3 regions of the Streptomyces sp. NPDC055749 genome follow, and region 2 is predicted to be linked to each of the others. Evidence: riboswitches for the same ligand, from Rfam matches in the RefSeq annotation. Region 2 holds a riboswitch; each other region holds the start of a gene.
The links. Region 2 has a riboswitch for cyclic di-AMP ahead of ACWGO0_RS02920 (M23 family metallopeptidase). Riboswitches for the same ligand answer to the same signal wherever they lie in the genome.

Region 1: it holds a riboswitch for cyclic di-AMP, as region 2 does, so the genes downstream of both, ACWGO0_RS11400 (NlpC/P60 family protein) here and ACWGO0_RS02920 (M23 family metallopeptidase) in region 2, are expected to answer to the same signal.
Region 3: it holds a riboswitch for cyclic di-AMP, as region 2 does, so the genes downstream of both, ACWGO0_RS08055 (transglycosylase SLT domain-containing protein) here and ACWGO0_RS02920 (M23 family metallopeptidase) in region 2, are expected to answer to the same signal.

What each region holds. Positions count from the first base shown of each region.
Region 1 is NZ_JBSHFH010000011.1:152,382-156,393, forward strand. Features, by position in the region: gene pcrA (DNA helicase PcrA) at 1-1,586, opposite strand, end outside; cyclic di-AMP (ydaO/yuaA leader) riboswitch at 1,846-2,011, shown strand; gene ACWGO0_RS11400 (NlpC/P60 family protein) at 2,010-3,212, shown strand; gene ACWGO0_RS11405 (hypothetical protein) at 3,346-4,012, shown strand, end outside.
Region 2 is NZ_JBSHFH010000002.1:238,691-242,702, reverse strand. Features, by position in the region: gene ACWGO0_RS02925 (aldo/keto reductase) at 1-485, opposite strand, end outside; gene ACWGO0_RS02920 (M23 family metallopeptidase) at 638-1,681, opposite strand; cyclic di-AMP (ydaO/yuaA leader) riboswitch at 1,693-1,846, opposite strand; gene ACWGO0_RS02915 (PP2C family protein-serine/threonine phosphatase) at 2,130-3,284, opposite strand; tRNA gene ACWGO0_RS02910 (tRNA-Met) at 3,495-3,568, opposite strand; gene ACWGO0_RS02905 (sulfite oxidase) at 3,644-4,012, opposite strand, start outside.
Region 3 is NZ_JBSHFH010000008.1:25,012-29,023, forward strand. Features, by position in the region: gene ACWGO0_RS08050 (GNAT family N-acetyltransferase) at 1-308, opposite strand, end outside; gene ACWGO0_RS08055 (transglycosylase SLT domain-containing protein) at 415-1,218, opposite strand; cyclic di-AMP (ydaO/yuaA leader) riboswitch at 1,221-1,376, opposite strand; gene ACWGO0_RS08060 (carbon-nitrogen hydrolase family protein) at 1,735-2,595, opposite strand; gene ACWGO0_RS08065 (APC family permease) at 2,602-4,012, opposite strand, start outside.

The DNA.
Region 1 (4,012 bases), on a different contig from region 2:
AAGCGCTTCACGGCGTTCGACGAGCGTGCCGCCATGCCGTACGCCTCGTCGACGCGGCGCAGGGCCTGCGGGAAGGAGATCTTCTCGCGCATCGACAGGGCGTCGATCATCGCCTCGGCACGGTCGCCGATGCCGCGCTTCGGCACGTTCAGAATGCGGCGCAGGGGGACGGTGTCCTCGGGGTTGGCGAGGACCCGGAGGTAGGCCAGGACGTCGCGGACCTCCTTGCGCTCGTAGAAGCGCACCCCGCCGACGACCTTGTAGGGCAGGCCGACGCGGATGAAGATCTCTTCGAAGACACGGGACTGCGCGTTCGTACGGTAGAAGACGGCGACGTCGCCCGCCTTGGCGTCGCCCGCGTCCGTGAGCCGGTCGATCTCGTCGGCGATGAACTGCGCCTCGTCGTGCTCGGTGTCCGCCACGTACCCCGTGATCCGGGCGCCGGTGCCGGCGTTCGTCCAGAGGTTCTTGGGGCGGCGGCTCTCGTTGCGCTCGATGACCGCGTTGGCCGCGGACAGGATCGTCTGCGTGGAGCGGTAGTTCTGCTCCAGCATGATCGTGGTCGCGTCCGGATAGTCCTCCTCGAACTGGAGGATGTTGCGGATGGTCGCACCCCGGAAGGCGTAGATCGACTGGTCCGCGTCACCGACGACGCACAGCTCGGCGGGGGCGTCGGCCTCGCCGGACGGGCCCACCAGCTCCCGTACGAGCGTGTACTGCGCGTGGTTGGTGTCCTGGTACTCGTCGACCAGGACGTGCCGGAAGCGGCGGCGGTAGTGCTCGGCGACGTCGGGGAACGCCTGGAGCAGGTGCACCGTCGTCATGATGATGTCGTCGAAGTCCAGGGCGTTGGCCTCGCGCAGCCGCGCCTGGTACATCGCGTACGCCTGGGCGAGGGTCTTCTCGAAACCGTCGGCGGCCTGTCCGGCGAACGTCTCTTCGTCGATCAGCTCGTTCTTCAGGTTCGAGACCTTGGCCGTGAACGACTTCGGCGGGTAGCGCTTCGGGTCGAGGTCCAGATCGCGGCAGACCAGCGCCATCAGCCGCTTGGAGTCCGCGGCGTCGTAGATCGAGAACGACGAGGTGAAGCCGAGGCGCTTGGACTCGCGGCGCAGGATGCGCACGCACGCGCTGTGGAAGGTCATGACCCACATGGCGTTGGCGCGCGGTCCGACGAGCTGCTCGACGCGCTCCTTCATCTCGCCCGCGGCCTTGTTGGTGAAGGTGATCGCGAGGATCTGGCCCGGGTGCACCCCGCGCTCGGCCAGCAGATGGGCGATCCGGTGGGTGAGCACCCGGGTCTTGCCCGATCCGGCGCCGGCGACGATGAGCAGCGGCGAACCGGCGTGCACGACGGCGGCACGCTGCTCGGTGTTCAGCCCGTCGAGCAGCGCGGCGGCGTCGATGACCGGACGAGGGGCGCCGTCGCGGTAATACCCCTCGCGGGGCGGCGGGGGCGCGTCGAAGACGCCCTCGAAGAGACCCTCCGGCACCGCTTCGGGTGCGTGGTCCTCGGGGGGCGGCGGGGGGCCTTCCTCCGAGTTCTGGAGGCCGGTCAGGAAGCTGTCGTCAAAGAGGCTGCTCATCGCTTGACGAGTCTAGGCGGCCCCACTGACACCCCGGGGCCGCATTCCGCAGGACGGCCCGCGGACATGCGCGTACGGAGACGGGTCAGCCACTCCGGGTGAGGGAACCGGAGGTCTCGCCGGGGCCGCGCGTATCGATTTCACCAAGGTCACGAAAATGTATCGGGCATATCGAACATCAACCTTCACAGGGACACCACGGGTTGGCTAGCGTGCTCCGACGGGTGGCCCGTACCCCCTTGAGGCGAACCACGCCGAGCGGGCACCCACGCCGAATCCGGGCTGCCCTCGCGGGCGTTCGGAACCGGGGACCCACAAGCAGCACCGGGGTGAATCGGTCCGCGACCCCCACTTGGACCGTAGGGCAGCCTTCCGTTCCGCCCGAACCCGACAGCTAACCCGGTAGGCGGTCCACGGAAGGAGATGCCGGCCTTGGCGTCGCATCGCAAACCGCGCACCCGTATGCGCACCACCTCACCCGGCGTCGGGCTCACGACGGCGGCACTGGCCTCTGTGACTCTGCTCTCCACGCAGACCGCGACGGCCGCGCCCGCGGCGCCCCGGCCCAGCATCGAGGACGTACAGCAGAAGGTCGACGACCTCTACCGCCAGGCGGGCACCGCGACCCAGCAGTACAACAAGGCGAAGTCCGCCTCCACCGAGCAGCGCTCCAAGGTCGACGGGCTCCTGGACGCCGCGGCGAAGCGGGCCGAGAAGCTGAACGAGACGCGCCGCGAACTGGGCCAGCTCGCGGCGGCGCAGTACCGGAGCGGCGCCGTCGCCCCGACGGCCACGTTCTTCCTCGCGGACGACCCGCAGTCGTACTTCGACCAGGACCAGCTGATGGCGCGGATGACCAGCCAGCAGCAGAAGACGGTCGCCGACTTCCGTACACAGCAGAACGAGGCGGCGAAGAAGCGCGCGGAGGCCACCAAGAGCCTGGAGACGCTCACCGAGGCGCAGACCACGCTGCGCAGCAGCAAACAGCAGGTGCAGGAGAAGCTGACCGAGGCGCGCACCCTGCTGTCGGAGCTGACCGCCGAGGAGAAGGCTCGGCTCGCCGAGCTGGAGCGCAAGAAGGAGGCGGAGGCCAAGCGCAAGGCCGAGGAGCTGGCCCGCCAGCAGGCCGCGGCCGCCGAGGCCGAGCGCAAGGCCCAGGAGGAGGCGGCGGCGAAGGAGGCCGCCGAGGACGCCGCGCAGGAGGCCGAACAGCCCGAGACCGGCACGGACACCGGGACCGGGACCGGCGGCGGTTCGGACGCGGACAGCGGTTACGCCGCCAAGGCGGACAAGGTCCTCGCCTTCGCGCGGGACCAGATCGGCAAGCCGTACGTCTGGGGGGCGACGGGCCCCTCCTCGTACGACTGCTCGGGTCTCACGCAGGCGGCCTGGAAGGCGGCGGGCGTCGATCTGCCGCGTACCACCTGGGATCAGGTCGAGGTCGGCACACGGGTGGCCACGGCGGATCTGCAGCCGGGCGACCTGGTCTTCTTCTACGACGACATCAGCCACGTCGGCATCTACAAGGGCGACGGCATGATGATCCACGCGCCCAAGCCGGGGGCGAACGTGCGCGAGGAGTCGATCTACTACATGCCGATCTACGGCAGCGTACGGCCGGCGTGACACGGCCCTCCATGGGCCGGGCCGCGTGACAGGCGCCCGGCCCATGGAGGCCCCACGCCCCTTCGAACCGCGCGCTCCCCTCCCGGACTCCCGTGCGATCATGCGAAAAACTTGAGGGTCAAGGGAGTTGGACGTGAACGCGGGTGGGGAGCGGGACGGTTCGTCCGTGCCTGACGAGGAGTGGGAGCGGTTCCTGCGGGAATCGGCGGACGTCCCGGCGGACGCGCCGAAGGAGCCCTCGGCGCGTGCCCGCGACGTGGCCCGGCGGATGCGCGAGGAGCCCGCGCCCCCGGAGCCCTGGCGGGGTTACACCCCGGCCCGGCCGAAGCGCAGGAAGGGCTGGTACCTGGTCGGACTGCTTGCCTCACTGGCCCTGCTGGTCGTGGCGGTGGATCCCGGGCAGGTGGCCGGATGGCTCGGCGGGGACGAAGGCCGGGGCGAAAGCCGGGGCGTAGGCAGGGACGCACCGTCAGCGGCCGGGGCGGCGGGTCCGGACGAGCGGCCCACGCTCGACGAGCCGTTCAGGGGGTCGCCCGCGGCGGGCTGGGCGAGCGGCACCGCCGGCATCACGCTCCCCACGGCGAAGGCGACCGGGTGGATGAGCGCGGCGCAGGTCGAGAAGGCCCTGGAGCGGACCCTGGACTTCCTTGCCGCGTCCAGCCTGGATCCGGAGGTGCTGGGCGGCGAGCGCCCCGACCGGGCGATCGCACTGATCAACCCCCATCAGCGGGATGTCCAGGACTACCTGAAGGCCGCGTTCCGCGCACCGGACGAGGAGAACGACCCGCTGCTGCTCTTCA
Region 2 (4,012 bases):
AGCCGCTCGGGGCTGATGTTGGAAGCGGCGATCTCGCGCACCTTGCCGTCCTTCACCAGCTGGTCGAGGGCGGTGATGATCTCCTCGACCGGGACGGTCTCGTCGTCGAAGTGCGTGTAGAAGAGGTCTATGTGATCGGTGCCGAGCCGGCGCAGTGATTCCTCCGCGGCGCCCTTGATGGTGGCGGCGGAGAGCCCCTTGTACGAGGGGTGGGCACCGATCTTGGTGGCGACGACGATCTCGGAACGGTTGCCGCGCGAGGCGAGCCACTTGCCGATGACGGTCTCCGACTCGCCGCCCTCGTTGCCCGGCGCCCAGGCCGAGTAGGAGTCGGCGGTGTCGATGAAGTTGCCGCCCGCCGCCGCGTAGGCGTCCAGTACGGCGAACGACGCTGTTTCGTCGGCCGTCCAGCCGAAGACATTGCCGCCGAGTGCGAGCGGGAAGACCTGAAGGCCGGAGGAGCCGAGCGTGCGCAGAGAAGTCATGAGTGGTGCAACCCCGTCCCCGAGGCACCCTATTCCGTTTCCCGGCGTGGAAAACGGCGAACCGGCAGCCCTGACGTCGGGGGGTGTGCGTCAGGGCTGCCGGGGTTCAGGTGCGCCCTGGAATCAGGACACGGTGTCTCAGCTGCCGGGTCTCAGACCGTGAGGCCCTTGCTGCGGAGCCAGCTCATCGGGTCGATGCCCGAGCCGCCCGGGGTGTGGACCTCCAGGTGGAGGTGGGCCCCGCTGGAGTTGCCGGTCGAGCCGACGCGGCCGATGACGTCGCCGGTGCTGACCTGCTGGCCCGCGGAGACGTTCATCGAGGACTGGTGGCTGTACGTGACCTCCGTACCGTCTTCGAGCTCGATGACGGTGTGGTAGCCGTACGACGTGTGCCAGCCGGCCGAGGTGACGGTCCCGCCCTTGACGGCCTTGATCGGTGTGCCCGCCCCCGCGGCGAAGTCGAGGCCGGTGTGCTGGCCGGAGGACCACATGCTGCCGTACTGACCGAAGGTCGAGGTGATCGTGTACGAGGAGACCGGAAGGGTGTAGCTGGCGGCCAGCTTGGCGAGCCGCTCGGCCTCCGCCTTGCGCGCGGCGGCCTCTTCGGCAGCCTTCTTCTCGGCGGCGGCCTTGGCCTCGGCCTCGTCCTGCTGGGCCTTGGCCTCGGCGGCGGCCTTCTCGGCTGCCGCCTTCTCCGCGGTGGCCTTGGCCTCGGCGTCGGCACTGGCCTGCTGCTGCTCGGCCTGCTGGAGGATGCGGGTGCGCAGCGCCTCTCCGGCGTCGGTCGTGCCCTGCTCGGCCTCGGCGGTGGTGATGCCGGCGGTGGTGAGCGGCGACGACGCGGCCACCGTGGCGGTGTCCTTCGCGCCGGAGTCGTCGGACATCAAGGAGCCGACGCCGGGAATGGACTTGGCGTCGGGCAGATTGTCCGCGATGGAATCGGGAAGAGATATGGAGACCGGCGGCTTGCCCTGAGCGGTGGCCATGCCACCGGCACCGACTGCCGCGATGACGCCGACCCCGAGGACGGTGGAGCTACGAGCGAGACCGCGCTGCTTGGCTACGCGATGCCTGCCGCGAACGGGCCGGATGGACTCCTCGGTGGGATTCCATTCCTCCCAGGTCCGGTCCTGGCCGCCGAGAGTATCGGTGGCGAAGGGTGACGGGGCCTCGGGGGCAGGCTTGTTGGACGCCACGTGGGCGCACTCCTTTCCTTCCTTCTCGCCTACCGGGTTAGCTGACGGGTTCGGAGCAGGAAGGTCTCCTACGGGCCGCTCTGCCTCTTGCGAGGCACAGGTGGCCCGATTCACCCCATGTAGGTGGTTCCCCGGTTTCCTTGCGGAATTCGGCGCTCGCGCACGGTGCCGCCTCTTGCGACGACTGGGACAACCGCGCTGCGTTATCGAACGTTAATAGACACACGGCCCCGATTCCAAGCTGTTCCGGGTGATCGTTCGTGACTTTGGCCTGGACTTACCGGGATACAACCGGGTGGAATCGGGCGAGTTGAACACCCCTCATCCGTCATTTCATTTCTGACGTTGCGTCAAATGTTATGCGGAGCGGCACCCTTCGGTTACGGACGGTTGTCCCGTACCGGAGCGGCCGTCGCGCGGCTCTGCCGACGGCTCGTCAGCCAATGGCTCATTCCGCACCCCCGGCGTTCCCCCGGCCCACGATCTTCACGGTGCGCCGCCGCTCGGGCTGCCCCTCCGCGGGCCGGCCGACCGCGAGCAGCGCCATGTCGTCCGTGGACCTTCCGCCCGTATGCAGGCGTACGTCGTCGGTGAGCGCGGAGAGCAGCTCCTCGGGACCGGGGAAGATCCGCCCGCGCAGCCGGGCCGCCGGGTCGTAGAAGACCCCGTCCGCGTCCCGCGCCTCGGAGAGGCCGTCGGTGAACATCAGCAGCGTCGTACCCGGGGGCAGCGCCCACTCGTCCGCCCGGTCCGGCCACACACCCAGATCCATCCCGAGCGGCAGCGCGGGCGAGGTCGACACCAGGACGTCCAGCCTGCCGTCCGCGTGCAGCAGGATCGGTTCGGGGTGCCCCCTGTTGACGATCCTCACGAGGCCGGCGCCTGACGGGATCTCACCCAGCGCGGCGGTGATGAACCCCTCCATGGCATCGAGGCCGCCGCGCCGCGTCCCCTCCCGCGCCAGCGCCCGCTCCAGGCGCTGCGCCACGCCCTCGAGCGAACGCTCCTGCTCGGCGGCCTCCCGGAACGCCCCGATGACCACCGCGACCGCCCCGACCGCGTCGAGCCCTTTGCCCCGTACGTCCCCGACCACGAGCCGCACCCCGAACGGGGTGTCCGCGACGGCGAACAGGTCACCGCCGACGTACTCGTCCGCCTGAGCCGCCTCGTAACGTGCCGCGACGTGCAGCCCGCCGATGCGGTCGGACGGCTTCGGCAGCACCGCGCGCATGGCGGTCTCCGCGATGACCCGCGCCGAGGCCAGCTGTTCGTTGCCCCGCCGGACGACACCGTTGATGAAGAGGGCGAGCAGCCCGGCGGTGATCACGGTGGCCAGTTCGATGACGGGCTCGACCTGATCGAGCGAGCGGCTGTACAGGTCCAGCAGCACCATGGCAACGGCCGAGGCGACACCGATCCGGAGGGTGCTGGCCCGCGAGAAGAACGGCGCGGCGATCAGGGGTGCCGCCACGAAGAGGGGTACGGGGGTGAAGGTGGGCGGGGTCGTGACGTCGAAGAGTGCCCCGCCCGCGATCATCAGCGCGGGCAGCACGCGGACGAACCGGCGGGCACGGACTCCTTCGGGAGTTCCGCGCCGCCACATGTCCCGCTTCCCCACCTGTGTTCTCCTGCCGGTCCGTCTACGGTTGCGGACGGTACCGCGCCCCACCCAGGCTGACCGGAGCCGCGCCGTGCGGCGACTCGTCATCGGCCAAAGGGAGGAGCCGTGCCGGAGCCGGCCTTCAGGGCCCGCCGGGCCCGGGAAACGACTCGGGCCCGGCACGCTGTGTGCGTGCCGGGCCCGGTCCTTCAGTAGCGGGGACAGGATTTGAACCTGCGACCTCTGGGTTATGAGCCCAGCGAGCTACCGAGCTGCTCCACCCCGCGTCGGTAAACACAACTCTACGGCATCCGGGACGGGCTCATGACCACCTGCCACCGAGGGCGGAGGACGGGCGGCCGTCAGCCCGTCTCCGGTGTGCAGAACACAGCGACCCGCTGGACGTGATTGCTGCCGAACCCGCCCCGGTTCCAGCGCTGGACCAGGGGCTGGGCGGCGCCGGAGGCATCGGTGGCACGGACGCCGAGCACGTGGCTCCCGGGCGTGGCCGTCCAGTGCGCCTGCCAGCCCCGCCACGCCCACCCGTGCCCCGTCGGCGCCGCGAGTACGGCATCGCTCCACGTACGGCAGTCGTCCGTACTCACCTCGACCTTGGCGACGGGGGCGCGCCCGGACCACGCGCGGCCTTCGAGCAGCACGGTTCCGGGGCGTACGACACGGGTCCGCGACATGAAATCGGGGAAACCCGGCGGGATCATCAGCGCGCGCGG
Region 3 (4,012 bases), on a different contig from region 2:
ACGGCGCTCGTGGCCAGACCCTGACCGGCGGCCTTCTCGGCGATCCGGTAGCCGAGGTCGGCGGAACCGTCCGCCACGTCCACCAGGTTCACCCGGCCCAGCACCTCGTCCGCATCGCCGACCAGCACATGGAAGTAGCACAGCCCCTCGGCCTGTTCGGCCAGGAGGCTGCTGTGCCGTGCGTCGAAATGTGCGAAGTACTCGTCGCCGCGGTCCGGAACCGAAGCCGCGAAGTAGGCACGGTTCTCCTGCTCGAAGGCGAGCAGGGCCGTGGCGTGGTCGTGGCGCAGGAGCTGGAGTTCGGGCATGGGTGCGAGTCTTCCACGAGGCGTGCGGACGCGGAACTGCCGGGTACCAAGGGCCAGTCGGACCCTCGGCACCCGGCAGTTGTGAACCGTGGCCTATGTCAGCGGATCAGTAGGCGCCGAAGACGTTGTCGATGGAGCCGTACCTGTCGGCGGCGTAGTTGCACGCGGCGGTGATGTTGGCGACCGGGTCGAAGCTGTCCGTCGACGTGCCGGGCACGTGGTACGCCTGGAACGTCGGGTCGATGACCTGGAGGAGACCCTTGGACGGGGTGCCCTTGGCGGCGTTCGAGTCCCAGTTGTTGACGATCTGCGGGTTGCCCGAGGACTCGCGCATGATGTTGCGGTGGATGCCCTCGTAGCTGCCGGGGATGCCGTGCTCCGCCATGACGGCGAGCGATTCCTTGATCCAGCCGTCGAGGTCGTTCGTGTACGTCGCCTTCGCGGCCTTCGGGGCGGGGGCGGCGGTCTTCGCGGCGAGCGTGCTCGTCCGCTCGGAACGGTCGGCGCGGTCGGCGGACGCACCGGAAGCCCTGGCCGTGGCCTCGGCGCCCACGGTCAGCTTCAGACCCGGGCGAATCAGGGACGGATTGTCGCCGATGGCCTTGCGGTTGTCCTTGTAGAGCTTCTTCCAGCCGCCGCTCAGGGAATGCGCATCGGCGATCTTGTGCAGGGAATCACCCTTGACGACGGAATAGCTGACGATCCCGGCCTTCTGAGCGGTAATTGCCTTGGCAGGGACGGCTGCCGGTGCCACTGCCTTTTCGGCGGCGACCGATTGTGCGGGCGCCGCGGAGGCGGTGGTCGCGCCCATCACGGGCAGGGCGAGGACGGCTCCGCCTGCGGTGACGGCGACGAGGCCGCGGGTCAGCGGGCTGGACTTGGAACGACGGTGCTTACCCATCGAGGGCATGGCGAATTCCTCTCCGTCGCCTGCGAGGTGAGCTGTCGGGTTCAGGCTGGAGATGCCTGGCCGCATGTGCATGCGACTTAACCCCAAGCCGTTCCTGATAACGGATCGGCAACTTACCTGGGTCCCCCGCTCCTGCCGGGCGTGAGTAGGTCCGGTTTCCGGACGGCGGCAGGATTCGGCGTTCCATCCGGATTGACGGTGACCGTAGGCGAGAAACACCGAAGGGGACAAGTCCCGAATTCCGGATCACAATTCATTTACAAGATCGATGAGCGGGAAAGCCGATGAATTCACCCGAACCGCGAAGCCAACTCTCTTCTCGCAGAAGGGATGCGGGTGAGGCGTCGGAGCTTCGGGCGTCCCGGACGTGACGCTGGCCACTGGGTCCGAAAAGGGCGATTTGCTCCGAGGGGATGTTCGCGGTTCGGGTGAAAAGTGCGTTACGGGCTCTGGGTATTAATTAATTCGATAAGTCCGAATTAGCCCATATCAATCTTTTTGCTCTTTGTGTGCGGCTCAGTGGTGCGGGGTCGGCCGGAACGTTCCCCCGTACATCGGCAGGGGGATCCGCTCGCCGTAGCGGGCCAGCTGCTCCCACGGACGGTTGAGGCCGGCGGAACCGTACGTACGGACCCGCGTGACGGTGTCGAGGTCGAGGACGTCGACCAGGACCTCCTCGCCAGGGCCCGCCTGCTGGCGCACGGTCCCCTCGGGGTCGACGATCGCGCTGGCGCCGACGCCTGCCGGGTCGGCCGCGTTGAGATTGACGACGTAGAGCTGGTTGGTCCAGGCGTTGGCACGCGCGCAGACCAGCTCCATGTCCCGGTCCCGCGTCGTGGTGAGCGTGGGCTGGAGGATCACCTCGGCGCCGAGCCAGGCGAGCTGTCTGGCGGTCTCGGGGAACGAGCCGTCGTAGCAGACGGCGAGACCGGCGCGGCCGATTCCGGGCAGGTCGAAGACGACGAACTCGCTTCCGGGGCTGGTCTGTTCGTAGGGCTGCCAGGGGAAGATCTTGCGGTAGCGGGCCACGATCTCGCCCGCCGGGGAGACCGCGATGGCGGTGTTGTACGTGTTCCCGTCGTCGGCCCGCTCGTAGAGGCTGCCGGGTATCAGCCACAGGCCGGTCTCGCGGGCCAGGGCGCAGACGCGGTCGGTGAGCGGGCCCGGGATCGCCACGGCGGCCTCCCGCATCCAGTCGGCGCGGGCCTGGAGCAGCGGCGCTTCGGCGGCGAGCATCAGCTCGGGCACGACGACGAGCTGCACATGGGGGAACGTGTCCCGCACCGCGCGTACCCGGTCCGCGAAGCGGTCCCAGGTGGCGCGCAGATCGTGCGGTACGGGAGTGGTCTGGACGGCGGCGACGGCGAGTGTGCGCATGAGGGTTCAGTTCTCCGTGACGAGCGGGGTGGCGACGGACGTACGGCCGTGGCGGAAGAAGCGGGCGTGGCGGGAGCGGATGAGGAGCATGACCACGACTCCGAGGGCGATGGAGCCGACGCCGAGCAGGAAGACGCCGCCGACGCCGCCCAGGGACGTGTAGCCGTAGGCGGGGTCGAGCATGTCGTAGGCGCTGCGCAGGAACGCCGCCAGCATCATCAGGCCGCCCGCGACCGGCATCACGCCCTTGACCAGCAGGTCACGGGGCGAGCGGCGCAGATGCCCGCGGAAGTACCAGGCGCAGGCGAATCCGGTGACGCCGTAGTAGAAGGCGATCAGCAGACCCACCGAGAGGACGGCGTCGCCGAGGAAGTCGGCGGAGACCACGGTGAGGAGGGTCAGCGCGACGGCCGCCGCCGCACCGAAGAACACCGTGCCGAAGGCGGGCGTCCGGAAGCGCGGGTGTATGCGGCCGAAGGCCGCCGGCAGGGCGCCGTGCGCGCTCATCGACAGGGTGGCGCGCGGCGTGGAGACCGTGCAGGTCAGCAGGGCGCCGACGGCCGAGACTGCGATGGCGAGCTGCACGAGCTTGGCCAGGGAGTCGCCGAGTACGGCGGGTGCGAGGCCGGTGAGGACGTCGGCGGCGGTCTCCTCGTTGCCGAGCCCGAGCCCCGAACTTCCCGTGCCGGCGAAGGAGACCGCGGCGAAGGCGGTGAACAGGTAGGTGACGACCAGGATCAGAGTGGACGTCACGGCGGCCCTGCCCGGTGTGCGCGCGCTGTCGACCGTCTCCTCGTTGAAGGTGATGAGGGCGTCCCAGCCCCAGTAGATGAAGAGGCACAGCAGGACCGCCTCGGAGAACGAGGCGAAACTGTCGAAGCCGAAGGGGTTGAGCCAGCTCAGGGACGGGGAAGCCGCGCCGTCGCGTACGAAGGCGGTGATTCCGAACGCGAGCAGCGCGACGAGCTGGAGCCCGAGGATCGCGTACTGGACATGGGCGGCGAGCTGGATGCCCCGGTAGGCGACCGCGACCGCCAGCGCGAGCAGCAGCACGGCGACGGCGGTGACGGTCGGCGTGCTGCCGGACGCCGCGTCGAGGCCCAGGACGCCGAGCAGGGCGGAGGCGCCGACCTGGGCGAGCGCGGTCATGGCGATGACGGTGGCGCACAGGACCGTCCAGCCGCCCGCGACCCAGCCGAAGGCGGGGCCGAACACGCGTGTGTTCCACACGAAGGTGGTTCCGCAGTCCGGCATCTCCCGGTTCAGCTCCCGGAAGGCGAACGCGGTGAGCAGGATCGGCACGAAGCCGAGGAGCAGGGCGGCAGGGGCGAGATCGCCCACCACGAGGGTCACCAGGCCCAGAGTGATGGCGATGCTGTACGCGGGCGCCACGGAGGCCAGCCCGAGCGCGACCGTG